One region of the Kitasatospora sp. NPDC093558 genome, then DNA from elsewhere that is predicted to be linked to it. Evidence: predicted binding sites of a transcription regulator. Region 1 holds the regulator's gene; each other region holds the start of a gene.

Region 1 (11,386 bases):
AGCCTTTCCGGAAAGTGGGAGAAACACGGAAGGGGTGCCGGGGCGAGGACCCCGGCACCCCTCCGCGGACGGCTAGCGGCCGTTGAACGCGTCCTTCAGACGCGAGAACAGGCCCTGCTGGCCCGGCGCGAACTGGCCGGACGGCCGCTCCTCGCCGCGCAGCACCGCGAGGCGGCGCAGCAGCTCCTCCTGCTCGGGGTCGAGCTTGGTGGGCGTCTGCACCTCGACGTGCACTATCAGGTCGCCCCGGCCGCCCCCGCGCAGGTGGGTGATGCCGCGGCCGTGCAGCGGGATCGACTGGCCGGACTGGGTGCCGGGCCGGATGTCGACCTCCTCCAGCCCGTCGAGGGTCTGCAGCGGCACCTGGGTGCCGAGCGAGGCGGCCGTCATCGGGATGGTGACGGTGCAGTGCAGGTCGTCCCCGCGCCGCTGGAAGACGGTGTGCGTGGTCTCGGCGATCTCGACGTACAGGTCGCCGGCCGGGCCGCCGCCGGGGCCGACCTCGCCCTCGCCGGCCAGCTGGATCCGGGTGCCGTTGTCGACACCGGCCGGGATCTTGACGGTCAGGGTGCGGCGGGCGCGGACCCGGCCGTCGCCGGCGCACTCCGGGCACGGGGTCGGCACGACGGTGCCGAAGCCCTGGCACTGCGGGCAGGGGCGGGAGGTCATGACCTGGCCCAGGAAGGACCGGGTGACCTGGGAGACCTCGCCCTTGCCGCGGCACATGTCGCAGGTCTGCGCGGAGGTGCCGGGCGCGGCGCCCTCGCCGCTGCAGGTGGTGCAGGTGACGGCCGTGTCGACCTGGAGCTCCTTGGTGGTGCCGAACGCGGCCTCCTCCAGGGTGATCTCCAGCCGGATCATGGCGTCCTGGCCGCGGCGGGTGCGCGAGCGCGGGCCGCGCTGGCCGGCCGCGGCGCCGAAGAAGGCGTCCATGATGTCGGAGAAGCCGAAACCGGCCGCGCCGGCGCCGAAGCCGCCCGCGCCACCGCCGCCGCCCGGCGACAGCGGGTCGCCGCCGAGGTCGTAGACCTGCCGCTTCTGCGGGTCGGAGAGCACCTCGTAGGCGGCGTTGATCTCCTTGAACCGCTCCTGCGTCTTCGGGTCCGGGTTGACGTCCGGGTGCAGTTCGCGTGCCAGGCGCCGGAACGCCTTCTTGATCTCGTCCTGCCCCGCATCCCGTCGGACGCCGAGTACCGCGTAGTAGTCCGTGGCCACCAAATGCTCCGCTTGTTCCGCCTGTAGTAGTGCTGCGACAGGGCACCACCGCTGGATGTTCCGGCGGTGGCTTGCTCGCTACGACTCGGCCAGGATCTGGCCCACGTACCGAGCCACCGCTCGCACCGCCCCCATTGTGCCCGGATAGTCCATCCGGGTCGGACCGATCACACCCAGTTTGGCCACGCTCTCGTCGCCCGAACCGTAACCGACCGACACCACCGAGGTGGAATTCAGCCCCTCGTAGGCGTTCTCCCGGCCGATCCGGACCGTCATCGCCGCGTCCGCGGTCTCACCCAGGAGGCGGAGCAGGACGACCTGCTCCTCCAGCGCCTCCAGGACCGGCTGGATGGTGAGCGGGAAGTCGTGGCCGAAGCGGGTCAGGTTGGCCGTGCCGGCCAGCATGATCCGCTCCTCGTTCTGCTCGGCGAGCGCCTCGAACAGCGTCGCCAGGACCGTGCTGACGGTCGCCCGGTCGACCTGTTCGAACATCGCGGGCAGTTCCTCCAGCGCCGCCGGGACGTCCGGCAGGCGCTGGCCGACGGCCCGCGCGTTGATCCGGGCCCGCAGGTCCGACAGGACCACCTCGCCGACGGTGCCCGGGCAGTCCACCATGCGCTGCTCGACCCGGCCGGTGTTGGTGATCAGGACCAGCATCACCTTGGCCGGGGCGAGCGCGACCAGCTCGATGTGCCGCACGGTGGAGCGGCTCAGCGACGGGTACTGCACCACGGCGACCTGCCGGGTGAGCTGGGCGAGCAGCCGCACGGTGCGCGCGACGGTGTCGTCCAGGTCGACCGCGCCCTCCAGGAAGTGCCGGATCGCGCGGCGCTCGGGCGCGCTCATCGGCTTGACCTCGGCGAGCCGGTCGACGAACAGCCGGTACCCCTTGTCGGTGGGGATGCGTCCGGCGCTGGTGTGCGGCTGGTGGATGTACCCCTCCTCCTCCAGCGCCGCCATGTCGTTGCGGACGGTGGCCGGGGACACCCCGAGGTTGTGCCGCTCCACCAGGGCCTTGGAGCCCACCGGCTCCTCGGTGCCCACGTAGTCCTGGACGATCGCGCGCAGCACGGCGAGCTTGCGGTCGTCCAGCTGGCGGACCTCTCCGGCCATGGGGCACGCACCTCCGTCTTCGCACGTTGTCCGTTGTGACGTATCGAGCTGATGCGGGCCTGGAAGGCCCCGGCTTTGGCACTCTGAACGCACGAGTGCCAGAACCGTACCTGCCAGTGTACGGCCCGGGTCCGACGGCAGGAACGGCGCGGCGGGGGTGATCCTGCCCGCAGTTCCCGGCGCGGGGGTGGTGCCCCACGGCCGTCCGGGTGGCAGCATCGATAGCGGACGGCGAACGGAGGAGCAAGCGATGTCGAGCTCGGCCCAGCACACCCGCTTCGCGCCCGACCGCGGCCTGACCGGCCGGATGGTCGGGACCATGTTCGTGATCGGGCTGTTGTACGTCGGATTCACCGGCCTGCTGATCGTGCTGCTGCGCGGCGCCTGGCCCCTGATCGTGCTGATCTCCGGCGGGCTGTTCGTGGCCCAGTTCTGGTTCAGCGACAAGATCACCGAACGGGCCATGGGCGCCCGCCCGGTGTCCCCCGAGGAGTACCCGCAGCTGCACGGCACCGTCGACCGGCTCTGCGCGCTCGCCGACATGCCCAAGCCCCGGGTGGCGGTCGCCGACAGCGACATGCCGAACGCCTTCGCCACCGGCCGCAACCCGCAGAACGCCGTCGTCTGCGTCACCACCGGCCTGCTGCGCCGGCTGGAGCCCGAGGAACTGGAGGGCGTCCTCGCCCACGAGCTCTCCCACGTCGCCCACCGGGACGTCGCCGTGATGACGATCGCCGGGTTCCTCGGCGTCCTCGCCGGGGCGATGACCCGGATCGCCATGTACGGCGGGTTCATCGGCGGCGGGCGCGACAACAACGACCAGAACGCGGCCATCGCCGCGCTGGTCATCCCGCTGGTGTCGATCGTCGTCTACGCGATCAGCTTCCTGCTCACCCGGCTGCTGTCGCGCTACCGCGAGCTCGCCGCCGACCGCGCCGCCGCCCAGCTCACCGGCCGTCCCAGCGCGCTCGCCTCGGCGCTCACCAAGGTCACCGGGCAGATCGCCGCGATCCCGTCCAAGGACCTGCGCCAGGCGCAGCCCTACAACGCCTTCTACTTCGCCCCGGCGCTGAACGCCAAGGAGACGGCCTCCCAGCTGCTCTCCACCCACCCGACGCTGGAGAAGCGGCTGGAGCAGCTCGCGAAGATCTCCGCCCAGCTGGGCCGCTGACCGCTGTTGACCGCTGCCGATCGCTGTTGACCCGAAGGGACCGCCGTGGGAATCCTGGACGCGCTGTTCGGCCGCACCAAGCCCGTCAAGCCCGACCTCGACCAGCTGTTCGGCATCCCCTCGGCCGCGCTCACCCTGGAGGCGGGCGCGGGCTTCCTGCCCACCGGGCTCGGCTCGGTGTGCTTCGCGGCCGTCGAGGGCGCCGCGTTCGTGCAGGTCGAGCAGCAGGTGCGGGCGCTGCTCGACGCCGACACCGAGCGCGGCGGCGTCCCGGTGGAGGCCTCCAAGGACGGCTACGGCTACTCGTGGCTGCTCGCCCGGCACACCTCCGAGGAGCTACCGGAGCTGGTGAACGACCTGCACGCGGTCAACAGCGAGCTGGAGGCGAACGGCTTCGGGCCGCAGCTGCTCTGCTCGTTGGTCGGCTTCAGGAACGGCGAGGGCCAGTCGCTGGCGCTGGTCTACCTCTACAAGCGCGGCACCTTCTACCCGTTCGCGCCGATGCCCGGCGGCGGGGAGCGGCGCAACAGCCCGCTGGAGCTGCAGATCAACGCGATGCTGGCGAACGACCTGCGGCTGGAGAAGGACCTCGGCCGCTGGTTCCCGGTGTGGGGCGCGCCAGGCCTCTGACGGTCCGTCCGTAGACTCGCCGCTATGCGCAGCCGCCAGTACGGACCCGACCTGACCCCGCCGTGGAAGAAGCAACAGCCCGCCCCGGAGGTGCCCGCCGAGCGGGACCTGGTGGTCGAGGAGGCGGCGACCGGCTTCTGCGGGGCGGTGGTGCGGTGCGAGAAGACGGCGGAGGGGTTCACCGTCACGCTGGAGGACCGCTTCGGCAAGCACCGGGTGTTCCCGATGGTGCCGCGCGGCTTCCTGCTGGAGGGCAAGGCCGTCACCCTGGTCCGCCCGGCCGGGGCCGCCCCCGCCCCCGTCCGCACCCCGGGCCGCACCGCCTCCGGCTCCGTAGCCGTCCCCGGCGCCCGCGCCCGGGTCGCGCGCGAGTCCCGCATCTACGTCGAGGGCCGGCACGACGCCGAGCTGGTCGAGCGGGTCTGGGGCGACGACCTGCGGATCGAGGGCGTCGTGGTCGAGTACCTGGAGGGCGTGGACGACCTCCCCGCGATCGTCGCCGACTTCGCCCCCGGCCCCGGCCGCCGCCTCGGCGTCCTGGTCGACCACCTGCTCCCCGGCACCAAGGAACACCGCATCGCCACCCAGGTCACCGGCGAGAACGTCCTGGTCGTCGGCCACCCCTACATCGACATCTGGCAGGCCGTGAAGCCCTCGTCCGTCGGCATCCCGGCCTGGCCGGCCGTCCCCCGCGGCGAGGAGTGGAAGGAGGGCATCTGCCGCCGCCTCGGCTGGCCGGTGGACACCCCTGCGGCGTGGAAGCACATCCTGTCGAAGGTGAACTCCTACAAGGACCTGGAGCCCGAACTCCTCGGCCGAGTAGAGGAGTTGATCGACTTCGCGACGCTCCCGGATCAGGAGTAGGTCTGGAACTCCGAGGTGTCGAGGCTGATGCCCAGCAGGTCGACCGGAATAGGCTCGCCGAATTTGGTGGTCCGCGCAGACACGTAGTCCGGCAGCCCCGAAGCGCTCGCCCGGTTCGGCTCGGTCAGCAGCACGCAGACGGCCTTGATCGGGTCGACGATCAGGTAGACGGGGATCGTGCCCTCGGCGTAGAGCTCGCGCTTGGTCCGGTAGTCGCGCAGGACGCTGGTCTTCGAGACCACCTCGACCACCAGGGTCAGGAGAGGCGCAGGGAGCAGGCGACCACGGCTGGCGGCGTCCCGCTCGAACACGACGAGATCCGGCTGCGGCTCGCTCGTCAGCCCGGGAAGATCGATGTCCTGCGTGGTCAAGCGGTGCCACCGTGCCCGGGGGATCTGGTCCTGAATGGCTTCGACAATGACGTTGTGGACCATGTCAGGCCCGGCCATCATCACGATTTCCCCCCTGATGAGCTCGGCCTTGAAGCCTTCCGGGACCTCCAGGTTCTCGAAGATCCCCATCACCCGGTCATCGATGGCGGTCATCGCGCGCTCCCTCCGACGGCTGACACCACGTTAACGAAACTCAGTCCACCAGGTCACGCACGACCGCGTCGGCCAGGAGGCGGCCCTGGAGGGTCAGGGTGGCGCGGCCCTGCTCGTACGAGCCGGGGGCGAGGAGGCCGCTCGACAGGGCTTCCTCGGCGGCCTTGCGGGCCGTGTCGGTGAGGAGGGTGAGGGGGATGCCCTCGGCGAGGCGCAGCTCCAGCAGGATGCGCTCGATGCGGCGGTCCTCGTCGGTCAGGACCTCGCGGGCCAGGGCGGGGGTGCGGCCCTCGGCGAGGGCCTGGGCGTAGGCGGCGGGGTGCTTGGCGTTCCACCAGCGGGTGCCGCCGACGTGGCTGTGGGCGCCGGGGCCGGCGCCCCACCAGTCGGCGCCGGTCCAGTACAGCTCGTTGTGGCGGCAGCGGCCCTCGGGGGTGGTGGCCCAGTTGGAGACCTCGTACCAGTGGTAGCCGGCGGCGGCGAGCGCCTCCTCGGCGATCAGGTAGCGGTCGGCGTGGACGTCGTCGTCGATCATCGGGAGCTCGCCGCGCTTGACGCGGGCGGCGAGGCGGGTGCCCTCCTCGACGATCAGCGAGTAGGCGGAGACGTGGTCGGGCCCGGCGCCGATGGCGGCGTCCAGGGAGGCCCGCCAGTCGTCGTCGGACTCGCCGGGGGTGCCGTAGATGAGGTCGAGGTTGACGTGCTCGAAGCCGGCCGTGCGGGCCTCGGCGACGCAGGCCTCGGGGCGGCCCGGGGTGTGGTGGCGGTCGAGCAGCTGCAGCACGTGCGGGCGGGCGCTCTGCATGCCGAAGGAGACCCGGTTGTAGCCGCCCTCGCGCAGCTCGGCGAGGTAGGCCGGGCCGACGGACTCCGGGTTGGCCTCGGTGGTCACCTCGGCGCCCTCGGCGAGCCCGAACTCGTCGCGGAGGGCGGCGAGCATCCGCACCAGGTCGCGGGCGGGCAGGAGGGTCGGGGTGCCGCCGCCGAGGAAGACCGTCTCCACCGGGAGGTCCGTGTCGCCCAGGACGCGCCGGGCGAGCCGGATCTCCGCGATCACGTTGTCGGCGTACGTCTCCTGGGAGGCGACCGCCCCCGAGGAGCGCAGCTCGGTGGCCGTGTAGGTGTTGAAGTCGCAGTAGCCGCAGCGGCTGGCGCAGTACGGCACGTGCAGGTAGAAGCCGAACGGCCGCGTCCCGAGTCCGTCGAGGGCGTGCGCGGGCAGGGAACCGTCGGACGGCACCGGATCGCCGTCGGGGAGTGCGGAGGGCATGACCCCATTGTCCCGTACGGCCCGGGTGTTCCCGCGGGCCGTACGGGACGGGGGCGGCTCAGGCCTCGTTGGCCCCCGCGTACATCGCGGTCACGGCGTCCGCGTACGTCCGCTCGACCACCGGGCGCTTGATCTTCAGGCTCGGGGTGAGCTCGCCGTGCTCGATGTCGAGGTCGCGCGGCAGCAGGTGGAACTTCTTGATCGTCTGCCAGCGCTGGAGGTCGCCGTTGAGCTTCTTCACGAAGCCCTCGATCAGCTCGTGCACCTGCGGGTCGGCGGTCACCTCGGCGTAGGACTTGCCGGCCAGGCCGTGCTCGGCCGCCCACGGCATGATCACGGCCTCGTCCAGGCCGATCAGCGCGGTGCAGAAGTTGCGGCCGTTGCCGATCACCAGGATGTTGCTGACGAACGGGCACACCGCCTTGAACTTGCCCTCGACCTCGCTCGGCGCGACGTACTTGCCGCCCGAGGTCTTGAACAGGTCCTTCTTGCGGTCGGTGATCCGCAGGAAGCCGTCCGGGCTGAGCTCACCGATGTCCTCGGTGTGGAACCAGCCGTCCGGCTCCAGCACCTCGGCGGTCTTCTCCGGCAGGTTGTGGTAGCCGCGCATGACGCCCGGGCCGCGCAGCAGGATCTCGCCGTCCTCGGCGATCCGCACCTCGGTGCCGGGCAGCGCGCGGCCGACGGTGCCGATCCGCACGTCCTCCTTGCGGTTGACGCACGAGCCGGCGCTGGTCTCGCTCAGGCCGTAGCCCTCCAGGATCGGCACGCCGGCGCCGAGGAAGAAGTAGCCGATCTCGGGGGCCAGCGCCGCGCTGCCGGAGACGGCGCCGCGCAGGCGCCCGCCGAAGGCCGCGCGGATCTTCGCGTACACCAGCTTGTCGGCGACCGCGTGCTGCGCCCGCAGGGCGAACGGCGCGCTGTCCACCCCGGTGGCGATCCGGTTCTCCTGGGTGACCCGGGCGTACTCGCGGGCCACCCCGGCCGCCCAGCGGAAGATCTTGTACTTGGCGCCGCCCTCGGCCCTGGCCCGGCCGGCGATCCCGTTGTAGACCTTCTCGAAGATGCGCGGCGCCGACGCCATGACGGTCGGCCGGATGGCCGGCAGGTTGTGGATGATCCGGTCGACCCGGCCGTCCACCGCCATCACGTGGCCGGTGGCGATCTGGCCCGAGATCAGCGTCTTGCCGAACACGTGCGACAGCGGCAGCCACATGAACTGGACGTCGTCCGGGCCGAGCAGCCCGCTCGCCTCCTGGGCGCGGGCCTCGTAGGCCCAGCAGTCGTGCACCAGGCGCACGCCCTTGGGGCGGCCGGTGGTGCCCGAGGTGTAGATCAGGGTGGCCAGCTGCTCCTTGTCGAGCGCGGCGACGGCCTTCTCGACGGCGTCCGGGTGCTCGGTCAGGTACGCGGCGCCGCGCTCCTCCAGCTCGGCGAGGGTGAGCAGGTCGAGCCCGGCCGTCTCGGGCGCCTCCGCGGGGGCGTCGAAGAGGATCACGGTGCGCAGCTCGGGCAGCTGCTCGATCTGCTCGACGGCCTTGGCGAGCTGCGCGGCGTTCTCCGCGAACATCGCCCGGCAGCCGGAGTCGGAGAGGATGAAGGCCGTCTCGTCGGCGTTGGTGCTCGGGTAGACGGTCGTGGTGGCCGCGCCCGCGCACATGTTGCCGAGGTCGGCGACGATCCACTCCAGGCGGGTGGAGGACGCCAGGGCGACCCGGTCCTCCGGCTGGATGCCGAGGGCCATCAGGCCGGCGGCCACCGCCTTGACCCGGGCCGCCGTCTGCGCCCAGGTGAGCGACCGCCACTGCTCGGCGCCGGGGGCGCTGTCGGCGGCGTGCTCGTCCACCGGGGCGGGGTAGCGGTAGGCCTCGGTGTTGGGGGTCGCGGCGACGCGCTCCAGGAACAGGTGGGCGACGGAGGCGGGACGCCCGGCGACGATGTCGGCACTGCCGGAGTCGATCAGGGACTGCGCGGAACTCAACGAGGACCTCCGGGGGCGGGTGGCCGTCTGAGGGATTTTTCGCGGCGCCCGTGGGGGGCGGTCGCCGGGCCCCCGTCACACGTGCGGTACCGGCGAGTAACAAGGAGGCAATCAGCAGCCTAGGGGGAAACCGGTCATTCCGTAAGGGGGTCTACCCAGCCGGCACCCCGCCACCGCCCCCGTGCACAGCGGACGACACGCGCGTGAACCCCGCAACCCGGCCCGCCCGGCGGTTCGGCAAAGGACTGGACAAACCTCATGGCCCGGCCGGGGGAATCGTCTGTACGAGTGCACGAAGGAACGAGAATTGGGATGCGAATCCACCCGCCGACGACAAGAGTGTGCAAGTGCTGATCAGACTGCTCAGGGCGTACCTGCGCCCGTACTCCCGACCGATCACCCTGCTGGTCGTCCTCCAACTCGTGGCGACCCTCGCGGCGCTCTACCTGCCCACTCTCAACGCCGACATCATCGACAGCGGCGTCGTCAAGGGCGACACCGGCTACATCCTCAGGGTCGGCGCCGTGATGATCGGCATCACCCTCGTCCAGGCGCTCTGCTCGATCGGCGCGGTCTACTACGGCGCGCACACCGCCATGGCCTTCGGACGCGACGTGCGCGCGGCCGTCTTCGACCGCGTCCAGAGCTTCTCCGCCCGCGAGGTCGGCCAGTTCGGCGCCCCCTCCCTGATCACCCGCACCACCAACGACGTCCAGCAGGTCCAGATGCTGGCCCTGATGAGCTTCACCCTCATGGTCGCCGCGCCGATCATGTGCGTCGGCGGCATCATCATGGCCCTCAACCAGGACGTGCCGCTGTCCGGCCTGCTCCTCGCCGTCATCCCGCTCCTCGGCACCGTCGTCCTCCTGCTCGTCCGCTCGCTGCGCCCCAAGTTCCGCAGCATGCAGGAGAAGATCGACACCGTGAACCGGGTCCTGCGCGAGCAGATCACCGGCATCCGCGTCATCCGCGCCTTCGTCAAGGACGACCACGAGCAGGCCCGCTTCGGCGACGCCAACGGCGACCTCACCAGCGTCTCGCTGCAGGTCGGCCGACTCATGGCGTTCATGTTCCCGGCCGTCATGCTCGTCGTGAACGTCTCCAGCGTCGCCGTCCTGTGGTTCGGCGCCCACCGGATCGACAGCGGCGGCATGGAGATCGGCGCCCTCACCGCCTTCCTCTCCTACCTCATGCAGATCCTCATGAGCGTCATGATGGCCACCTTCATGTTCATGATGGTGCCCCGCGCCGAGGTCTGCGCCGAACGCATCCAGGAGGTCCTCGCCACCTCCTCCAGCGTCGTGCCGCCCGCCGCGCCCGTCACCGAGGTCCTGCGCCGCGGCAACCTCGAACTGCGCGACGTCGACTTCCGCTACCCCGGCGCCGAGGCCCCCGTGCTGCGCGGCATCGCCATCACCGCCCGCCCCGGCGAGACCACCGCCGTCATCGGCTCCACCGGCAGCGGCAAGTCCACCCTCCTCGGCCTCGTCCCCCGGCTCTTCGACGCCACCACCGGACAGGTCCTGCTCGACGGCGTCGACGTGCGCGAACTCGCCCCCGAGGCGATCGCCGAGAGCGTCGGCCTCGTCCCCCAGAAGCCCTACCTGTTCACCGGCACCATCGCCAGCAACCTGCGCTACGGCCGGCCCGACGCCACCGACGAGGAACTCTGGCACGCCCTCGACGTCGCCCAGGCCAAGGACTTCGTCCAGAAGCTCCCCGAAGGCCTCGACGCCCCCATCGCCCAGGGCGGCAGCAACGTCTCCGGCGGCCAGCGCCAGCGCCTCGCCATCGCCCGCGCCCTCGTGCGCAAACCCGACGTCTACCTCTTCGACGACTCCTTCTCCGCGCTCGACTACGCCACCGACGCCCGGCTGCGCAAGGCCCTCTCCCACGAGACCTCCGACGCCACCGTCCTCATCGTCGCCCAGCGCGTCTCCACCATCCGCGACGCCGACCGCATCATCGTCCTCGACGAAGGCGCCGTCGTCGGCACCGGCACCCACCACGAGCTCATGGCCGACAACCCGACCTACCGGGAGATCGTCCTCTCCCAGCTCACCGAGCAGGAGGCGGCGTGACCACCCCCCGCAAGCCCAGCGCCCCCCAGCCGGCCGGGCAGCAGCCATCGGACCGGGCGGAGGCCGCCGAACTCCCCAGCGACTCCCAGGCCGCCGCCGCCCGCCGAGGCCCGGCCGGCCCGGGCCGCTTCATGGGCGGCCAGGGCACCGAGAAGTCCATGGACTTCAAGGGCTCCGGCAAACGCCTGCTCGGCCTGCTGCGCCCCGAACGCCCCCTGCTCACCGCCGTCCTCGGCCTCGGCGTGCTCAGCATCGGCTGCGCCGTCACCGGCCCCAAGGTCCTCGGCCACGCCACCGACCTGATCTTCGCCGGCGTCGTCGGCACCCGCTTCGAGCCCGGCACCTCCAAGGCCCAGGCCGTCGAGGGCCTGCGCGCCCACGGCCAGGGCGGCATCGCCGACCTGCTCGCCTCCGTCGACTTCACCCCCGGCCAGGGCATGGACTTCGGCGCCATCGGCACCATCCTGCTCTGGGTGCTCGCGATCTACGTCGCCTCCGCCCTGTTCGGCATCGTCC
Region 2 (11,386 bases), on a different contig from region 1:
GAGCAGCTTGTGGACGAGGCCGGAGGCGATCGACGAGTCGTCGGTGCCGAGGGTCTGCTCGCGCAGCGTCAGCTTGTGCAGGCGGCCCCAGTTCCAGGTGGAGACGTCCTTGCTGAGCAGCGAGGTCAGCTCCTGGCGGGCGTTCTTCATCGCCTCCTGGAGCAGGTTGTCCAGGCCCTTCTGCTCCTTGTGCTGCGAGTCGATGTACGTCCACCAGGTGCTCTCGGGCTTGTCCAGCTGCTGGCGCACGACCTCGGTCCAGCGGTCGCCGCCGTCGGGCTGGGCCTTGTCCGGGTCGCGGGTGCCGCACTCGGTGACGATCTTGCTGGAGCTGTCCGGCTTGGTCGGGTCGTCCTGCTGGCGCACCAGCAGGCAGTTGCCCTTGGCGCGGATGTCGGCCGGGAACTTCTGGCCGAACGCGAGGGTGAGCAGCTGGCGCCAGACCGCGTTGTAGTACGCGGCGGCGGCCGAGGAGGCGTCCTGGTGGTAGTTCCAGTCCTTCAGGAGGTCCTGGGCCTCGCGCACGTACGGGTCGTCGATCTGCTGCTTGAGCAGCAGCGGGACGAGCGTCTTGGCCATGACGCTGGTGTTGTCCAGCTGCAGGGTCTGCATGTCGTCCGGCGAGATCCTGCCGTTGTTCTTGAGCAGACCCTCGATCTGGTCGGTGATCTCCTTGGCCCGGGTGCCGTACTCCCAGTCCTTGGTCAGGCCGTACTTGTACGTCGGGTCCACCACGGCCTGGTTGGCGGTGACGATGTAGCCCGAGGACGGGTTGAAGCTGTACGGCAGGGCGGTGAAGGGGATCGAGCCCTTCCACTGGTAGGCGGAGTCCCAGCCGGGGGCCGGGAGCGTGCCGTCGCCCTTGCCGCGGACGGGGATGTCGCCCGGGGCCTGGTAGCCGATGTTCTTCGCGTCGGCGTAGACGAGGTTCTGCGCGGGGACGGCGAAGTCCTTGGCGGCGTTGCGGAAGTCGTCCCAGTTCCTGGCCTTGTCCAGCTCGAAGACGGCGTCCATCGTCTTGCCGGGGTTCAGCGCCGTCCACTGCAGGGCGACGCCGTAGCCGCCGGTGCCGCGGTCGGGGGCGGCGCTGCCGTTGGGGGCGTACTTGCCGACGTTCTGCTGCTCGGTGCTCTGGTCGGAGATGAGCGGGGCGCCGGTCTGGGTGGTGCGGACGGTGATGACGCGGTCGTCGCCGCCGGCGACCTTGATGGTCTCCTTGCGGAGGTCGAACTTCACGTCCTTGCCGTCCACCTGGTAGGTGTCCGGTCCGGTGACCTTCTCCAGGTAGAGGTCGGTGACGTCGGCGCCGAGGTTGGTGAAGCCCCAGGCGATGTCCTTGTTGTGGCCGATCACGACGCCGGGCATGCCCGCGAAGGTGAAGCCGGTGGTGTCGAACTGGCAGGCCGGCGAGGCGGTGCGGCAGTGCAGGCCCATCTGGTACCAGACCGAGGGCAGGCCGGGGCCGAGGTGCGGGTCGTTGGCCAGCAGCGGCTTGCCGGTCGTGGTGTGGGTGCCGGCCACCACCCAGGAGTTGGAGCCGATGCCCTGGCCCGGGCGGCCGAGCAGCTGCGGCATCGCGTCGACCCGGTCGGTGAGGCCCTGGAGGAGCGCCTTGGTGGCGGCCGCGCCCTGCGCGGTGGGGGCGGCGGCGTTGCCGGTGCCCGGCTGGGCGGAGCCGTCGGCCGGGCGGTAGGCGTCGCCCGCGACCGTGCCGGTCTTCACGATCGTGCCGTTGCGGGCGTACGGGTAGTCCGGGTACAGCTCGGCGATCTTGTCCGGGGTGAAGTCCTGGGCCAGCAGCGAGCGGTCGATCTCCTCCTGGAGGTTGCCCGAGAGGTTCCAGGCCATCGCCTTGAGCCAGGCCACCGAGTCCACCGGGGTCCACTGCTCGGGCTGGTAGCCGCTGTTGACGACGCCGAGCATCGCGTACTCCAGCGAGGCCTTCTCGCCGCCCGGGTGCTCGGCCAGCCAGGCGTTGACACCCTCCGAGTACGCCTGGAGGTACTTCTTCGTCTCCGGCGACAGCTTGGTCTTGAACTCCTGCTCGGCCACCTGGCGCCAGCCCATGGTGCGGATGAAGGAGTCGGTGTCGACCTGGGAGTCGCCGAACATCTCGGAGAGGCGGCCGGCGGTGATGTGCCGTCGGACGTCCATCTCCCAGAAACGGTCCTGCGCCTGGACGTAGCCCTGGGCGCGGAAGAGGTCCTCGGCGGTGTCGGCGTAGAGCTGCGGGATGCCGTTGGCGTCCCGCTTGACGTCGACCGGGGCGGTCAGGCCCGCCACCTTCACGGTGCCGTCGACCGTCGGGAAGGACGCGCGGACCGCGGTGACCCCGCGGTAGCCGCCGTAGCCGACGCCGGCCACCAGCAGCACGACCAGCACGATCACGATCAGACGGGCGCGCCGGAACTTCTTCGAGCGGGGCATCTGGGTCCTTGCGGTCCTCGACTTCGGGGCGGGCGGGCGTGTCCAGGGCCTGCGGCCGTGACAGGGCACCACATTAGGCCGAGTCCGCGCGGCGGCGTGAACGGGGACGGCCTGGAACGGGGCCTGTGTGAGGAGCCCAACTAAAGATATGGCAAAATGTTAGAATGAGTAACGATCCGCAAGAGGAGTATTGACGGCTTCTTAACGGGTCATCAGCTCGTACCCGCACGACCGAAGCACCACCGAGAGAGACACCCCGCACCACCGAGAGACACCCCGCCCGCCCCCATGCCTGCACGAGGTGCCCCTGCGTGAACGTCGACCACCTGAACCAGCTGCTTCTCGAGTTCTCCGTGATCCTCCTGGTCGCGGTGGTCGCCGTGCGGATATCGACCCGCTCAGGGCTACCCAGCCTCCTGATCTACCTCGGGATCGGCGTCGCCCTCGGCCAGAACGGCATCGGCGTCACCTTCAACAACGCCGAGCTCACCCAGGTGATCGGCTACGCGGCCCTCGTCGTGATCCTCGCCGAAGGCGGTCTGAAGACCAGCTGGAAGGAGGTCAGGCCGGTGATGCCGGCGGCGACCGTGCTCGCCACCGTCGGCGTCGGGGTGAGCGTGTTCGTCACCGCCGCCGGCGCGCACTGGCTGGTCGGCCTGGACTGGCGCACCTCGATGCTGCTCGGCGCGATCGTCTCCTCCACCGACGCCGCCGCCGTCTTCTCCGTCCTGCGGATGGTCCCGCTGCCGCACCGGCTCACCGGCCTGCTGGAGGCCGAGTCCGGCTTCAACGACGCACCCGTCGTCATCCTGGTCGTCGCCTTCGCCACCACCGGCGAGCTGGACTCCTGGTACGTCCTGCTCGGCACGATCCTCGCCGAGCTCGCGATCGGCGCGGCGATCGGCTTCGCGGTCGGCAAGCTCGGCGCGTTCGGGATCAAGCACGTCGCCCTGCCGTCCTCCGGCCTCTACCCGATCGCCGTCATGGCGCTCACCGTGCTCGCCTACGCGGGCGGCGCGCTGCTGCACGGCTCCGGCTTCCTCGCCGTCTACATCAGCGCGGTGATCCTCGGCAACGCCAAGCTGCCGCACGGCCCCGCGGTGCGCGGCTTCGCGGACGGCCTGGCCTGGATCGGGCAGATCGGGATGTTCGTCCTGCTCGGCCTGCTGTGCACACCCGAGACGATGGGCGACGCGGTGATCCCGGCCCTGGTCATCGGCGGGGTGCTGGTCTTCCTCGCGCGACCGCTGTCGGTGGTGCTCACGCTGACGCCGTTCCGGGTGCCGGGCAAGGAGCAGGCCCTGCTGAGCTGGGCCGGGCTGCGCGGGGCGGTGCCCATCGTGCTCGCCACCATCCCGGTGGTCTCCGGCGCGCACGAGGCCGAGGACGTGTTCAACATCGTCTTCATCCTGGTCGTCGTCTTCACCCTGCTCCAGGGCCCGACCCTGCCGTGGGTGGCCAGGCAGCTGAGGATCGGCGAGGGCGCGATGGGCCAGGACCTCGACATCGAGTCCGCGCCGCTGGAGAAGCTGCACGGGCACCTGCTGTCCGTCGCGCTCTCCCCCGCGTCCCGGATGTCCGGGGTGGAGGTCGGCGAGCTGCGGCTGCCCAAGGGGGCGGCGGTCACCCTGGTGGTCCGGGAGGGGAACTCCTTCGTGCCGGACCGGGCGACGGTGCTGCGCGGCGGCGACGAGCTGCTGGTGGTCACGACGGACGAGGTCGGCGAGGCGGCGGAGAAGCGGCTGCGGGCCGTGGACAAGGGCGGCAAGCTCGCGGGGTGGCTGTACGGGAAGTGAGCCGTACAGTGGTGGGGCACCGGGCCTTTCGGGGTCCGGGAGCCCGTTCCGGCTTCGATCCGTTGGGATCTAGCGCCATCTACGCGCGTAACTGTATGCTGGAAGAACACCGCTTTTGACCAACCCAGCATCTGCCTGATGCAGAGTTGGCGCGACCGCTCGGCGGCTGCGGCCCGGCTCTCGGCAACCACGCCGGAGCGGCCCGGTATCTACCCCGGTCGACGCACGAGAGGACGACTCTCGGCGCCGTCGGGGCCACCCCATGCCCTTGCCGCGCTACCAGGCAGCAGGAAGGACGACCGTGACGGCCCGCCGAACGGTCGACAACGCCACGGACACCCTCGCCACCCAGGACGCCGCTCCCGCGCGCGTCGGGTACGGCGCGCTGCTGCGCACGCCGGGTGCCTGGACGTTCCTTGCACCCGCGTTCGTCGCGCGGCTGCCCTACGCGATGCTCGGCATGGGCATCCTGATGCTCGTCACGGGCACCGGCGGCTCCTGGGGCACGGCCGGCACCGTCACGGCGGTCTCCGCCGTCGCCCAGGCCCTGATCGGCCCGCAGACCGGCCGGCTCGCCGACCGGTACGGGCAGGCCACCGTCCTCGTCCCCACCGTCTTCGTGCACGCCGCCTCGGTCGCCGCGCTGATCGTGCTGGCGAACGGCCACGCGCCGGCCTGGAGCCTGTGCCTGGCCGCCGTCCCGGCCGGTGCGAGCGTGCCGCAGATCGGCGCGATGGTCCGCGCCCGCTGGGTGGCCAAGCTCAGCGCCGAGGGCGCCTCGGCCACCTCCGCCGCCAAGGTCAGCACCGCGTTCGCGTTCGAGTCCGTCACGGACGAGTTCACCTTCGTCGTCGGCCCGATCCTGGCCGCCAAGATCGCGACCTCGGTCAGCCCCTCCGCCAGCCTGATCGCGGAGGCCGCGCTGACCTTCGTCGGCGGCCTGGCCTTCGCCGCCCAGCGCCGCACCGCGCCGGCCCGGGTCGTGCCGCAGCCCGGGGCGCAGCGCGTCTCCGCGCTCGCCTCGCCCGGCGTCCGGCTGCTGGCCGGCGTCATCCTCGGCGTCGGCGCCGTGTTCGGCGGCATGCAGGTCTCGGTCAACGCCTTCGCCGACTCGGTCGGGCAGCACGCCGCGGCCGGCACGGTGTACGGGATCTTCGCCGGCGGCTCGATGGTGGCCGGTGTGCTCTACGGCATGATCGCCTGGCGGCGCTCGGTCCAGCAGCGCATGATCACCAGCTACACCCTGCTGGTGCTGGGCTGCTCGACGCTGTGGGCGATGCCCAACCTGGTCACCCTCTCGATCGCCGGGCTGGTCTGCGGCCTGGCCATCGCGCCGACCCTGATCAGCGGCTACACGCTGGTCGAGACGCTGGTCGCGGACGGCGCCAAGACCGAGGCGTTCACCTGGCTGACCGGTGCCATCGGCCTCGGCCTGGCGGTCGGCTCGATGGTGGCCGGGCAGCTGATCGACGGCCACGGGCCGTCGGCCGGGTTCCTGGTGCCGGCCATCGGCGCCGGGCTCGGGCTGGCCGCGCTGGTCTCGCTGCGGCACCTGCTGGTGCCGTCGGGCGGGGCGAGCACGGTGGTCGCGGGCGGTGCCTCGGGCGCGGCTTCGGATGTCGTCCCGGGTGACGTCTCGGGTGTCGGTTCGGATGCCGTCTCGGGTGCCGTCTCTGGTGCCGTCTCGGGTACCGGCGAGCGGGAGCTGGTGGGCGCCGCCAAGGGGTGACGCCGCCCGGACCGGGCCCACGTCACACCGGAGTCGCTGGACTCATCCAGCGGAATACCGCATCATTGACCATCGTTAGCACTCATCAGGCGCGAGTGCCAGGAGGAAGACAAGTGCCCACGTACCAGTACCAGTGCACCGAGTGCGGCAACGGCCTGGAGGCGGTGCAGAAGTTCACCGACGACGCGCTGACCACCTGCCCCGACTGCCAGGGGAAGCTGCGCAAGGTCTTCTCGGCCGTGGGAGTGGTCTTCAAGGGCTCCGGCTTCTACCGGACCGACAGCCGCTCGTCGTCGAGCAGCTCGGTGAGCTCCACGTCCTCCAGCTCGTCGACGTCGTCGTCCTCGACGTCCTCGACCTCGACGTCGTCGTCCTCGGGCTCGTCCTCCCCGGCTCCGGCCGCCGGCTGACACCAGCACGCGGCGAAGGCCCGCTGCCCCGCTCACGCGGTGGCGGCGGGCCTTTTTGCCGTTCCCGGAGCCGTCCGGCGTCGATCCGGCAGTCCTGAGGCGTCCCCGAGTCGTCCCTGGGTCGTCCGGCAGTCCTGGTCCGGCAGTCGTGGGTCAATCCGGACGGGCCCGGACCACTCGTGCGGGTGTACGAAATTGTCCACAGGGCCGGGTTTGTCCACAGGCTGCGGATAACGTCTTCCGGCTTGCGGCGCGGGCGCTCATCGTGGGGTCACCAGAGGCCGACCGACCCCGGAGGTGGTTCCCGATGAACGCCCTCAGCCACGCCGTCCCGCCGCCCGCGCCCACCGTCCCGCCCCGGCGGGCGGTGCCGAGCTTCCGGCCGATCAGGCGCGGGGCCGGCCGGCGGCACCGCTGGTGGCACGCCGTCCGGCGACGGGGCGGGGTGCCGGCGCTGGTGCTGCTCGCGGTGGCCGCGGCGCTCGCGTTCGGGCCCGCGCGGGCCGGGCTGACGCCACCGACGGGTGGCGCGCTGGGCCGCGCGGGTTGTCAATCCGGCACTTCGGGTGATCACCCGTAACCGGTCGACGACTTCGTCGTTCGAGGCGGCATGAAGGGCTTCAAGGAATTCCTGCTGCGTGGAAATGTCGTCGAGCTCGCCGTCGCCGTCGTCATCGGTGCGGCCTTCACCAACATCGTCAACGCCTTCGTCAAGGGCGTGATCAATCCGATCGTCGGTGTTTTCGGGACGAAGGATCTGGCGTCCTACAGTTCCTGCCTCAAGGGGCCCTGCGAGGTTTCCCCCACCGGCGAGGCCGTGTCCGGGATCCTCATCCTGTGGGGCTCGGTGCTCAGCGCCGTGCTCCAGTTCCTGATCACGGCCGCCGTCGTCTACTTCGTCCTGATCGTGCCGATGAACCGCATGGCCGCCCGGCGCAAGAGCCTCGCCGAGGAGGTCGCGGAGGCCGAGGCCAAGGAGGTCCAACTGCTCACCGAGATCCGCGACGCGCTGGTCTCCCCGCTGCGCTGAGCGCGGTTTCCGCCCCCCGTTCCGCCCTCTGTCCCGCCCCTTGTCCCGTTCAGTCGCCGTGGTGCGGCGGGCGCTGGCTCAGGTACCAGTCCAGCCCCCGCCCGCTCCCGGCCCCGGGGCGGTCGCCCCAGCCGGAGTCGGTGTCGTCCCGGGACAGCCGGTCCAGCGGGTCCCCAAAGACGAGGCGCGCCTTCGTCCGGGCCTTCTCGGCGGCCTCCCGCTGCTGCACCGTCGGCTCCTGTGCCACCTGCTCCTGCCCCTCCACCTGTTCCGGTCCCTGCTCGCTCACCCTGTTCACCCCGCTGCTCGCCCCCGGTCGTCCTGTCCCTCAAGCCTAAGAGCCCGTGACACGCCACGGGCCCGGGTGCGGAGCGCTCCGCACCCGGGCCCGGGCAGGGCTCGGTTCTCCTGCGGGGGATCCTCGGTCGGCCCCGCCCGGGATCCCTTACGCCGCCTCGAAGCCGGCGTGGTCGGCGATCTTCTTCAGCTCGGCCAGCGCGTGCTTCTCGATCTGCCGGATCCGCTCGCGGGTGAGGCCGTGCTGCTTGCCCACCTCGGTGAGGGTGCGCTCGCGGCCGTCCTCCATCCCGTAGCGGGAGCGGATGATCGAGGCCGTCCGGTCGTCCAGCCGCCCGATCAGGTCGTCCAGCTCCTCGCGGCGGAGCATGACCATCACGGCGTCCTCGGGGGACGTCGCCCCGGTGTCCTCGACCAGGTCGCCGAACTGGGTCTCGCCCTCGTCGTCGACCGACATGTTCAGGCTGACCGGGTCGCGCGCCCAGTCCAGCACGTCCTTGATCCGGGCCTCGGTGGTGTCCAGCTCGGCCGCGATCTCGGCCGGCTCGGCCTCGCGGCCCAGCTCCTTGGACTTCTCACGCTGCACCCGCCGGATCCGCCCCAGCTCCTCGACCAGGTGGACGGGCAGCCGGATGGTGCGGGACTGGTCGGCGATCGACCTGGTGATCGCCTGCCGGATCCACCACGTCGCGTAGGTGGAGAACTTGAAGCCCTTGGCGTAGTCGAACTTCTCGACCGCCCGCACGAGGCCCGCGTTGCCCTCCTGGATGAGGTCCAGCAGGGGCAGGCCACTGCGCGGGTACCGGCGGGCGACCGCCACCACGAGCCGGAGGTTGGAGCGGATGAAGACGTCCTTGGCGCGCTCGGCGTCGTCGGCTATCGCCTCCAGCTCCTCGCGCGTGGCGCCCTCGGGGAGCCCGCCCTCGTCCAGCAGGTGCTGGGCGTACACGCCGGCCTCGATCCGCAGCGAGAGCTCGACCTCCTCGGCGGCATCGAGCAGGGGCGTCCTGGCGATCTCGTCGAGGTACATGCCGACCAGGTCACGGTCGGCCTCAAGGTTGGTCGGGCGGGCCGCGCGAGTCCGGTCGGCCCTGTCGCGAACGACGGCACGGGTGGCCATGCTTGCTCCCTTTGCTGGTGTTGCCGAGGAATGCCTGCCTGCCCCGAGAGGGCAAGAATGCGGGCCCCAGGGGGCTCACACACGTAACGATCCAACGAACAGATTCCGGACAACATTCCCAAGTCGCTCAGATTCTTCCCAGTGATGCAGTATCCTGCCGGTTTTCACCCCGGTTCTGGACACAGGGTGATCGGCCGGGCACGTCGGGTGCGCGCCGCGCGACCGCTCCGGAGCGGATATAGCGGTGAACCCCTCGCGCGCACCGCGCGTTCCCGCACGCCCGGCTTTCCGCCCGCTCCCACACCCCGGCGCACGCAGGTCCTCCGCACAAAAGATGCGGAATCGCTATCACCGGAGCGTCCGATCGGCGCAGGACACTGGGAAGGTGTCAGGCATGCACCTGACCAACAGCGCGCCTGCCGCCACCGTGCGTCACCGCCGGCTCCTCCGGGGCACGGCGCTGGCGACGGGCTGCGCCCTGCTGTTCGGCCTGCTGGCCGTCCTGGTGACCCGGCACTGGCAGCCCCTCGACCGGTTCGACCACGACTGGATCGCGGACACGCACTCCTACGCCCGGGGGCACCGCGCCTGGACGGCCGCGGTGCAGACGCTCACCGACATCGGCGGCACGGTGACGATGCGTGCCCTGCTGGGCATCGCGGCCTGCTGGCTCTGGCTGATCGGCGCCCGGACGCTCGCCGGGTGGGCGGTCGCCCAGGCGCTGGTCGGGTGGGCCACCCAGTGGGGGCTGAAGTTCGCCTTCGGCCGCCAGCGGCCGTCCTTCACCGACCCGGTCTCGCACGCGGGCGGCCCGGCCTTCCCCTCCGGGCACGCGATGGCCTCGGCGATCACCTGCGCGGTGCTGGTCGGCCTGTTCTGGCCCCGGGCCGGCCGCTCCGGGCGGATCGCCGCCTGCGCGGTGGCCGTGGCGGCCGTGCTGACCGTCGGCTGGACCAGGATCGCCCTCGGCGTGCACTGGCCGAGCGACGTCCTGGGCGGCTGGCTGGCGGCCGGCTTCGTCCTGGGCACCGTCACCGCGGCGGTCGAGCTCTGGTGCCCCGGCGCCCTCGCGCGCGACATCCGGCGGGTCAACTGGCGTACGCGGCCGAGGGTTCAGCGCGTCGTCGTGCCCTCGTTCCGCCCCGCCCGCGGCGACCGCCCCGGCGACGGCGCCGATCACCCCGACCGAGCCGTCGGCTGACCGCCCTCGGTAGCGTGACGGGCATGTCCCGTACCCAGGAAGCCCTTCACGCGCCCGCGGCCCACGCCCGTTACCCGGAGCGTCCGTTGCGGATCGCCACCGTCCAGGCCCAGGCCGTCGCCGGCGACATCCCCGCCAACGCGGCCACCGCCGCCGAACTCATCCGCGAGGCCGCCGCCTCCGGTGCCCGGCTGGTGCTCTTCGCGGAGAAGTTCCTCGCCGGCTACGAGCCCGAGCTGATCAGTGCCGATCCGCTCAAGTGCGCAGTGCAGCCCGGCGATCCGCGCCTCGCGCCGATCGCCGAGGCGTGCCGCGAGACCGGCACCGCGGCGGTGGTCGGCACCGCCGCGCAGGACGGGTCGGACCTGCTCGTCTCCGCGTTCGTGTTCGGCCCGGACGGCACGGTCGTCACCCGCTACGACAAGCAGCACCTGTTCAAGTCCGAGCAGGGCTACTACCGCCCGGGGACGGTCGGTTGCAGCCTGGAGCTCGACGGCTGGCGGCTCGGCCTCGGCATCTGCTACGACTCCGGCTTCCCCGAGCACGCCCGCTCCGCCGCGCTGGACGGCTGCCACGCCTACCTGGTCGGCGCCCTCTTCAGCGTGGGGCACGGCCACCACGAGTCCCGCACCTGGTTCCCGGCCCGCGCGCTCGACAACACCCTCTACACGGTGCTCGCCAACCACATCGGCACCACCGGCGGCTGGCACACCTGCGGCGGCAGTGCGGTCTGGGGCCCCGACGGCCGCCTGATCGCCGAGGCCGGCGAGGACCGCCGCGAGATCGTCCTCGCCGACCTCGACCCCGCCGTCCTGCGCACCACCCGGGAGACCGAGCCCCTGCTCGCCGACCTGGCCGCCCACCCCACGCCCGTCCCCCGCGCCGAGCACGTCCTCGCCTGATCCCGCCTCAGCCGCCGGAGCGCCGCGAGCGCGCCCGCACGAGCGCCCCGGAACGCCGAGAGGCCCCCGACCGCACGGGTCGGGGGCCTCTCGGCACTGTGTGCCCCAGGCAGGATTCGAACCTGCGACACCGGCTTTAGGAGAGCCGTGCTCTATCCCCTGAGCTACTGAGGCGGGCCGTGTGGTCACGAAGCCGTCCACAGCGTACCGGATCGGGGGTGGGGGCGGAGGCGACGGCGGAGGCTCCGGGTGCCGACGGGGTGTCAGAGTGGGCCGCGTAGCCTTCAAGGAACGTGTTCGAGTCTCGAATTTCCGATCGAAGGTCCCGATGAGCCCTGCTGTGCACCGCGTCGGCCGACTCCTGCGGTCCGTGTGGCTGTGGCCGGCGGTGGTGATGCTCGGGGTCGGGCTGTTCCGGCTGGGGACACCGGTGCTGTGGCGGGACGAGGTCGCGACGTGGACGGTGGCGACGCG
Region 3 (8,749 bases), on a different contig from region 1:
CCGGCCTGCCCGCCGCGCGGACGGCCGAGGTCGAGCGGCTCATCCTGCTCACCGTCACCCACGACCCCGCCCCGGGCGACCGCGACGGCGAGGTGCTGTGCGACGCGGACCTCGCCGTCCTCGGCGGCACCCCGGAGGCGTACGCGGCCTACGTGGCCGCCGTCCGCGAGGAGTACGGCTTCGTGCCCGAGCCGGACTTCCGGGCAGGACGGGCGGCCGTGCTGCGCCGGCTCCTCGCCCTGCCCGCGCTCTACCGCACCCCGGCCGCCCACGAGCGCTTCACGGTGGCGGCGCGGGCCAACCTGACGGCCGAACTCGCCGCCCTCTAGGCCAACTTCCCGACCGGCGCGACCGCGGCTCCCTGCTTGCCGCACACCCAGTGCGGGTCCGGTCCCAGCTCCGGCTCCACGCTCAGCGCGTGCGGGTCCCCGTCGGCCGCGCAGGCGGTGCACAGCGGCCAGCGGCCGTACGCCTCCAGGAGCGCGTCCTGGACGTCCTGGGCGACCAGCCCGAGCACGTACTCCGTGCCGTCCGGCCACTGCTCCAGCCACCACCGCCGGTGCGTGACGGCCTGCTCCACGAGCGAGACGACGGCGGCGTCCGCCACGTCCCGCGCGGTGAGGTCGGCCAGGATCCGCGCACGGGCGTCGTGCAGGGCGCTCTCGATGTCAGCCATCCGTGAATTCTCCCAGGAAACGCCGCGTGGGCGGCCCCCCGAAGGGGACCGCCCACGCGATCGGAACACCGATCCGGTCGAACGACCAGGATCAGAAGTCCATGTCACCGCCCGGCATGCCGCCGGCCGGGGCCGCGGCCTTCTCCGGCTTGTCGGCGATGACGGCCTCGGTGGTGAGGAACAGCGCCGCGATGGAGGCGGCGTTCTGCAGCGCCGAGCGGGTGACCTTGGCCGGGTCGATGATGCCCACGGCGATGAGGTCGACGTACTCGTTGGTGGCGGCGTTCAGGCCGTGACCGGCGGGGAGGTTGCGCACCTTCTCCACCACGACGCCGCCCTCGAGGCCGGCGTTGGTCGCGATCTGCTTGATCGGGGCCTCCAGCGCCACGCGGACGATGTTGGCACCGGTGGCCTCGTCGCCCTCGAGCTCCAGCTTGTCGAACGCGACACCGGCCTGCAGCAGGGCGACGCCACCACCGGCGACGATGCCCTCCTCGACGGCGGCCTTGGCGTTGCGGACGGCGTCCTCGATGCGGTGCTTGCGCTCCTTGAGCTCCACCTCGGTGGCCGCGCCGGCCTTGATGACGGCCACGCCGCCGGCCAGCTTGGCGAGGCGCTCCTGGAGCTTCTCGCGGTCGTAGTCCGAGTCGCTGTTCTCGATCTCGGCGCGGATCTGGTTCACGCGGCCCGCGACCATCTCGCTGTCGCCGGCACCGTCGACGATCGTGGTCTCGTCCTTGGTGATGACGACCTTGCGGGCGCCACCCAGGAGGTCCAGACCGGCGTTCTCCAGCTTCAGGCCGACCTCCTCGGAGATCACGGTGCCGCCGGTGAGGGTGGCGATGTCCTGGAGCATGGCCTTGCGGCGGTCGCCGAAGCCCGGGGCCTTGACGGCGACGGACTTGAAGACGCCCTTGATCTTGTTGACGATCAGGGTCGAGAGGGCCTCGCCCTCGACGTCCTCGGCGATGATGACGAGCGGCTTGCCGCTCTGCATGACCTTCTCCAGCAGCGGGAGCAGGTCCTTGATGCCGCCGATCTTGGAGTTGGCGATGAGGATGTACGGGTCCTCGAACGTCGCCTCCATGCGCTCCAGGTCGGTCGCGAAGTAGGCGGAGATGTAGCCCTTGTCGAAGCGCATGCCCTCGGTGAGCTCGAGCTCCAGGCCGAAGGTGTTGCTCTCCTCGACGGTGATGACGCCTTCCTTGCCGACCTTGTCCATCGCCTCGGCGATGAGCTCGCCGATCTGGGTGTCGGCGGCGGAGATGGAGGCGGTGGAGGCGATCTGCTCCTTGGTCTCCACGTCGGTGGCCTGGGCCAGCAGCTGGTCCGAGACGGCGGCGACGGCCTTCTCGATGCCGCGCTTCAGGGCCATCGGGTTGGCGCCGGCGGCGACGTTGCGCAGACCCTCGCGAACCAGGGCCTGGGCGAGCACGGTGGCGGTGGTGGTGCCGTCGCCCGCGACGTCGTCCGTCTTCTTGGCGACCTCCTTGACGAGCTCCGCACCGATCTTCTCGTACGGGTCCTCGAGCTCGATCTCCTTGGCGATGGAGACACCGTCGTTGGTGATCGTGGGGGCGCCCCACTTCTTCTCCAGCACGACGTTGCGACCCTTGGGGCCGAGCGTGACCTTCACTGCGTCGGCGAGCTGGTTCATGCCACGCTCAAGGCCGCGGCGAGCTTCCTCATCAAAGGCGATGATCTTGGCCATCTGAAGTGGTCCTCCGGGACACGGTCGACTGCTCGGACCAAGGGGTGCCCGCGACGGACGGCCAAGGTGTGCGGGGGTCTATTCCCCTACCGCTCCCAGGGCCTCACCGACCCGGTCCGCTGTCACTCTAAGGCTGTGAGTGCTAACGCCAATGATTAGCACTCCGGGTGGTCGAGTGCAAGCCCAATCGCCAAGCCGGGAGCCGCCCCGAGAACGCCGACGGGCCCGTACGACGCGTGTCGTACGGGCCCGTCGAGAAGCGAGTGGTCGCCGGCCGTGGGCCGCGCCGAGCTCCTGGAGCCGGAAGGGGTCAGACAGCGCGGACCATGTCCGCCTGCGGGCCCTTCTGTCCCTGGGAGATCTCGAACTCGACCCGCTGGCCCTCCTCGAGGGTGCGGTAGCCGTCCATCTGGATCGCGCTGTAGTGGACGAAGACGTCCGCACCACCGTCGACCGCGATGAAGCCGTAGCCCTTCTCCGCGTTGAACCACTTGACGGTGCCCTGAGCCATTCCGAACTCCCCTAGTGCTGTGCTGGCCCTTCACGGTCCCGCGGGTCGCGGGACCGGGTTGGATTGAAGGCCGGCCCGGGGAACCCCCCCTGGGCACAGCCGTGCACGCCGCGATCCACCGTCCCGAACGACATCCGGTGAGCGGGTGATTGCGTCGACCGCGGCTGAATGTATCCGGACCGACGCCCTCTGCAACAGGGCCCTCCGCGGTGAATTCCGGGTCCGCGTCAAGGGACAGGACGGGCCGAACCGGAAGGAACTCGGCAATTCGCGCCGGACATAGCGGACGCATTGCGCAAAACCCCTGAAGAATTCTGACATCCGCGTGACATGTTTCCCGGGCCCGGTCCCCGGGCGGTCTCAACGGACGGACGGCGGAGCGGCGGTTCGCACGGGGAGGGTGAGGGGGACCCCTGTTCCCGGCCGAGCGACACTCTACTCCCACTCGACCGGGAAATATTCCCGCCGAAATGCGAGCAGCCGCCCGCGCGCACGGAATGCGGAATTCCGTGCGCGCGGGCGGCCGGTCGGAGCGGGGCGCGGCTCAGCAGCCGCCGGCCACCGCCGGAATGATCGAGACGCTGGCGCCGTCCTTGATCTCGGTCGCGAGGCCCTCGGCGAAACGCACGTCGTCGTCGTTCACGTACACGTTGACGAAACGGCGCAGCTTCCCGGTGTCGTCCAGGATGCGGGCCGAGATGCCCGCGTGGTTCTTCTCCAGGTCGGCGATGACGTCGCCCAGGGTCCCGCCGTCGGCGGCGACCTCGGCGGCCCCGCCGGTGTAGGTGCGCAGGATGGTGGGGATGCGGACGGTGGCGCTCATGGGTGGCTCTCCTCGTGGGGGGAATCAGGCGGACGCGAGGCCGGCGCTGCGGAAGGAATCCAGCGTCGGGCGGATGACCGCGGTCATCCCGGCATCGGCGACGGCGTCCAGGGTCTTGAGGCCGTCACCGGTGTTGATCGCGACGGTCTCCTTGGCCGGATCCAGCTGTCCGGTCTCGACCAGCTTCTTGAGCACGCCGACGGTCACCCCGCCCGCGGTCTCGGCGAAGATGCCCTCGGTGCGGGCCAGCAGCCGGATCGCGGCCACCACCTCGGCGTCGGTCACGTCCTCGACCGCCCCGCCGGTGCGCCGCGCGATGTCCAGCACGTACGGGCCGTCGGCCGGGTTGCCGATCGCCAGCGACTTGGCGATGGTGTCCGGCTTCACCGGCTTGATCACGTCCCGGCCGGCCTTGAACGCCGCGGACACCGGCGAGCAGCCCTCGGCCTGGGCCCCGAAGATCTTGTACGGCCGGTCCTCGACCAGCCCGAGCTTGATCAGCTCCTGCAGACCCTTGTCGATCTTCGTGAGCTGCGAGCCCGAGGCGATCGGGATGACGATCTGCTCCGGCAGCCGCCAGCCGAGCTGCTCGCAGATCTCGTACGCGAGCGTCTTGGAACCCTCGCCGTAGTACGGGCGGAGGTTGACGTTGACGAAGCCCCAGCCCTCGCCGGCCGGGTCGCCGATCAGCTCCGAGCAGAAGCGGTTCACGTCGTCGTAGTTGCCCTCGATGCCGACCAGCTCACCGCCGTACACGCCGGCCATGACGACCTTGCCCTGCTCCAGGTCGTGCGGGATGAACACGCACGAGCGGAACCCGGCCCGGGCCGCCGCCGCGCCCACCGCACCGGCCAGGTTGCCGGTCGACGAGCAGGACAGCGTCGTGTAGCCGAAGGCGCGCGCGGCCTCGATGGCGCAGGCCACCACGCGGTCCTTGAACGAGTGCGTCGGGTTGCCCGAGTCGTCCTTCACGTACAGCCCAGCCGTGAAGCCCAGTTCCCGTCCGAGGTTGTCCGCCTTCACCAGCGGGGTCCACCCCGGGTTCAGGTTGGGCTTGGAAGCGACATCGGCCGGCACCGGCAGCAGCGGCGCGTAGCGCCAGATCGACGCGGGCCCGGCCTCGATGCGCTTGCGCAGCTCCTCGGCGGCCTCGCCGCCGAACTCGTACGCGATCTCCAGCGGCCCGAAGCACTCCAGGCAGGCGAAGTTCGGACCGAGCGGGAAGCGGGTGCCGCACTCCCGACAGGACAGGGCGGCGGCGGGGCCGAGATCCACGGATGCGGGTGCGACGGTGTCGATAGCCATGATGGCGGAGGCCTCTCTCCTCATCTTCCCCGTGGCGCGGGCGCGCCACGGGCCGGAATTGGCACCTGTCCCGCCGGGGCCTGGTGATCGGCCGCGCGAGAAGGTTGCCGGGACGTCAACGGGCCGTTCCCTCAGTCCCTCTGGATGAGCATGTGAAGTTGTCGTCAGCGGCGACCCCGGCGTGCGAAGGTCCGACCGCTGTACGAAGACTGTATCCGAAGGCGCCGAGCCCGAAAGGGGCCGTCCGCCACGCGAGATGGCCCGTTCCACCCCGATCCGCCGAGGAGAGTCCCGTGCCCGCCGAACCGACCCCCGCACTCCTCCCGCAGGCGGCCTCCTGGCTGGGCCGCCGCTCGTGGAGCGCGGCCGACCGGCCGGTCGACACCCTCCTCGCGGCCAAACGGCGCACCGGCCACACCGTCAGCGTCGTCCTGCCCGCCCTCGACGAGGCGGCGACCGTCGGCGACATCGTCCGCACGATCCGGCGCGAGCTGATGGAACGCCTCCCCCTGGTCGACGAGCTCGTCGTCGTCGACTCCGGCTCCGCCGACGACACCGCCGCCATCGCCGCCGAGGCCGGCGCCCGGGTCGAACACCGCGACCGGATCCTGCCCCGACTGCCCGCAGCCCCCGGCAAGGGCGAGGTGCTGTGGCGCTCGCTGCTGGTCACCCACGGCGACATCGTCTGCTTCATCGACGCCGACCTGCGCGAGTTCGACCCCGCGTTCGTCTCCGGCACCGTCGGCCCGCTGCTCACCGAGCCGGACATCCAGCTGGTCAAGGCCATGTACGACCGCCCGCTCGAGACCGAGAGCGGCGCGGTCGTCCCCGCCGGCGGAGGCCGGGTGACCGAACTGGTGGCCCGCCCCCTCCTCAACCTGCACTGGCCGGAACTCGCCGGTTTCGTCCAGCCGCTCGGCGGCGAGTACGCGGCCCGCCGCGCCCTGCTCGAACGGCTCCCCTTCCCCACCGGCTACGGCGTCGAACTCGGCCTCCTGGTCGACGCGTTGGAACTCGCCGGGCTCGACGCCCTGGCCCAGGTCGACGTCGGCGTCCGGCACCACCGCCACCAGGACGGCCAGGCCCTCGGCCGGATGGCCGCGACCATCTACCGCACCGCGCTGGAACGCCTCGACCGCACCCACCGGCTCAAGGCCTCGGCCGACCTCGTCCACCCGCTGCTCACCCAGTTCACCCGCGACCCGGAGACCCGCGCGTTCACCGCCCACACCCACCCCGTGACGGCCCTGGAGCGCCCCCCGATGCACACCGTGCCCGAGTACGCGACCCGCCACTGACACGTTTGCCGACCCAAACCCCCGGCAACGTACCAACCATGGGCGATCTCACGACCGAACGTTCGAGCGCGACCGTGCTGGTGGCATCCAACCGGGGGCCGGTCTCCTTCAGCACCGCGGACGACGGCACGCTGACCCTCAAACGCGGCGGCGGAGGCCTGGTCTCCGGCCTCTCCGCGATCGACGACCCGCACGCCGTCTGGGTGTGCGCCGCCCTCGGCGACGCCGACCGCCGGGCCGCCCGGGAAGCCCCCGACGGCCGCCTCGACCTGGCCGGCCACGACGTCGGCGGACAGGCCGTCCGGATGCTGGACATCGACCCCGAGACCTTCGCCCGCGCCTACAACGGCGTCGCGAACTCCACCCTCTGGTTCGTGAGCCACCTGCTCTACGCCACGCCCACGGCCCCCGCCTTCGACGCCGGCTTCCGCACCGAGTGGGCCGCCTACGAGACGTACAACCAGGCCTTCTCGGACGCCCTCGCGGCCGAGGCCGCCCCGGACGCCGCCGTCCTGGTCCAGGACTACCACCTGTCCCTCACCCCGGCGCTGCTCCGCGCCACCCGCCCCGACCTGCGCATCGGCCACTTCTCCCACACCCCGTGGGCCCCGCCCGAGTACTTCCGGCTCCTCCCCGACGACGTGGCCAGGGCCGTCCTCACCGGCATCCTCGGCGCCGACCGGGCGGGCTTCCTCACCGAACGCTGGGCGAGGGCCTTCGCCGCCTGCTGCAAGGAGATCCTGAACGCGACCGTCGACGACGACGCCCTCACCGTCACCCACGACAACCGCACGACCCACCTCGGCGTACACGCCCTGGGCGCCGACGCCGACTTCCTGCGCGAGCGCGCCCATCGCCCCGACGTCGACGAGCGCCTCGCCACGCTGCGCGAGGCCGTCGGCGACCGGCGCACGATCGTCCGGGTCGACCGCACCGAGCTGAGCAAGAACATCGTCCGCGGCCTGCTGGCCTACCGGCACCTGCTGCGCACGCGCCCGGAGTGGCACGACCGCGTCGTGCACATCGCCTTCGCCTACCCGTCCCGCACCGACCTCGCCGAATACCGGAACTACACGGCCCAGGTCCGAGACCTCGCCCAGGCCATCAACACCGAATTCGCCACCCCCACCTGGCAGCCGGTGATCCTGCACGTCGACGACGACTTCCCGCGCTCCCTCGCCGCCTACCGGCTCGCCGACGTCGCCCTGGTGAACCCCATCCGGGACGGCATGAACCTGGTGGCCAAGGAAGTCCCGGTGGTCTCCGACCACGGCTGCGCCCTCGTCCTGTCCCGCGAGGCCGGCGCCCACACCGAACTGGCCGACGACGCGATCGTCGTCAACCCGTACGACGTCATCGAGACGGCCGACGCCCTCCACGCGGGCCTTACCATGCCCGCCGAGGAGCGCGCCGACCGCACCAAGCGCCTGGCCGCGGCGGCCACCGCGCTCCCGCCGCAGCAGTGGTTCCTGGACCAGCTCAACGCGCTCTGATCGCCTCGCCCAGGTCCACCAGCAGTTCCACCACGCCCGCCGGCCCGGGCACGACCAGGTCGGCCCGGTCGGCAAGCTCCCGCACCGGCGCGTCCCCCACCGCGCCGCTGCACACGAGCACCCCCGCGAGCCCCTCCCCGCGCAACTTCTCGACGGCAGCGAAAGCCGCGACATCCCCCAGATCATCCCCGGCATAGAGCACGGCCCGAGCCCCACGCTCCCGCAGGAAGCCCGTCAGCGCGGCCCCCTTGTCCACCCCCGGAGGCCGGAGCTCAAGCACCAGCCGCCCGGGCTCCACCACCAGCCCGTGCTCCGCCGCCAGCTCGGCCACCGGCCCGCGCAACAGCTCCAGCGCCTCCTCCGGCGCCGCCGTACGCCGCGTGTGCACCGCGAGCGAGCGCCCCTTGTCCTCGACCCACGTCCCGTCGGGCGCCCCCACCGAGGCCAGCACCCCGGACAGGACCCCGCGCACCGCGACCACCCCCGGATGCACCGGAGGCGCCGAAACCTCCCCGTTCTCCCACCGCTCGGCCCCGTAATGCCCGAGCACGACAACCCCGGGAAGCCCGTCCAGCCCCCCGTACTCGACGGCCAGAGCAGCCGGCCGCCCCGTGACGACGACAACGGCCCCCACCTTCGCCACCAGAGCCGCCAGCGCACCCCGAACCCCCCGATGCGCCCGAGCCTGCGAAGGATCGGCAACGATCGGCGCAAGGGTCCCGTCGAAGTCCAAAGCAACGACGGCATCATCGGGAGCGTCGAAGATCCCCCGAACCCCATCCCGCCCGGCCTCGGTCACGGGCACCCACTTCTCGAAAAATCCCATGCGCTGCCCCTACCCCACCCCCCGGCCGTCTAAGGCAAGCACCGAGCCACCCCCACACCCCTATCCCTCCCCCACCCCTCAACCCGCACCGATGCACCCCCTCAAC

Evidence for each region. Region 1 encodes HrcA, which represses chaperone genes, less so after heat shock. Its sites were predicted from a motif close to TTNGCACTCNGNNNNNCNGAGTGCNAA; they were not measured.
Region 2: a site for HrcA is predicted at 6,028-6,054, ahead of AB0O00_RS00270 (FmdB family zinc ribbon protein). Genes of this name have one in related genera too.
Region 3: a site for HrcA is predicted at 2,543-2,569, ahead of groL (chaperonin GroEL). Genes of this name have one in related genera too.

The regions. Positions count from the first base shown of each region.
Region 1 is NZ_JBFBDY010000060.1:12,295-23,680, reverse strand. It holds gene dnaJ (molecular chaperone DnaJ) at 73-1,215, opposite strand; gene hrcA (heat-inducible transcriptional repressor HrcA) at 1,294-2,328, opposite strand; gene htpX (zinc metalloprotease HtpX) at 2,579-3,499, shown strand; gene AB0O00_RS09515 (hypothetical protein) at 3,545-4,129, shown strand; gene AB0O00_RS09510 (DUF3097 domain-containing protein) at 4,154-4,993, shown strand; gene AB0O00_RS09505 (Uma2 family endonuclease) at 4,984-5,538, opposite strand; gene hemW (radical SAM family heme chaperone HemW) at 5,579-6,808, opposite strand; gene AB0O00_RS09495 (long-chain fatty acid--CoA ligase) at 6,867-8,789, opposite strand; gene AB0O00_RS09490 (ABC transporter ATP-binding protein) at 9,137-10,870, shown strand; gene AB0O00_RS09485 (ABC transporter ATP-binding protein) at 11,002-11,386, shown strand, end outside.
Region 2 is NZ_JBFBDY010000001.1:42,609-53,994, reverse strand. It holds gene AB0O00_RS00285 (penicillin acylase family protein) at 1-2,427, opposite strand, end outside; gene AB0O00_RS00280 (potassium/proton antiporter) at 2,739-4,223, shown strand; gene AB0O00_RS00275 (MFS transporter) at 4,525-5,952, shown strand; gene AB0O00_RS00270 (FmdB family zinc ribbon protein) at 6,066-6,362, shown strand; gene AB0O00_RS00265 (hypothetical protein) at 6,670-6,942, shown strand; gene mscL (large conductance mechanosensitive channel protein MscL) at 6,973-7,392, shown strand; gene AB0O00_RS00255 (hypothetical protein) at 7,442-7,681, opposite strand; gene AB0O00_RS00250 (sigma-70 family RNA polymerase sigma factor) at 7,838-8,809, opposite strand; gene AB0O00_RS00245 (phosphatase PAP2 family protein) at 9,204-10,010, shown strand; gene AB0O00_RS00240 (carbon-nitrogen hydrolase family protein) at 10,034-10,912, shown strand; tRNA gene AB0O00_RS00235 (tRNA-Arg) at 11,014-11,086, opposite strand; gene AB0O00_RS00230 (glycosyltransferase family 39 protein) at 11,241-11,386, shown strand, end outside.
Region 3 is NZ_JBFBDY010000232.1:831-9,579, forward strand. It holds gene AB0O00_RS21165 (hypothetical protein) at 1-329, shown strand, start outside; gene AB0O00_RS21170 (hypothetical protein) at 326-676, opposite strand; gene groL (chaperonin GroEL) at 768-2,387, opposite strand; gene AB0O00_RS21180 (cold-shock protein) at 2,698-2,898, opposite strand; gene AB0O00_RS21185 (ubiquitin-like small modifier protein 1) at 3,443-3,721, opposite strand; gene thrC (threonine synthase) at 3,746-5,026, opposite strand; SAM riboswitch class I at 5,044-5,177, opposite strand; gene AB0O00_RS21195 (glucosyl-3-phosphoglycerate synthase) at 5,320-6,324, shown strand; gene AB0O00_RS21200 (trehalose-6-phosphate synthase) at 6,363-7,817, shown strand; gene otsB (trehalose-phosphatase) at 7,804-8,643, opposite strand.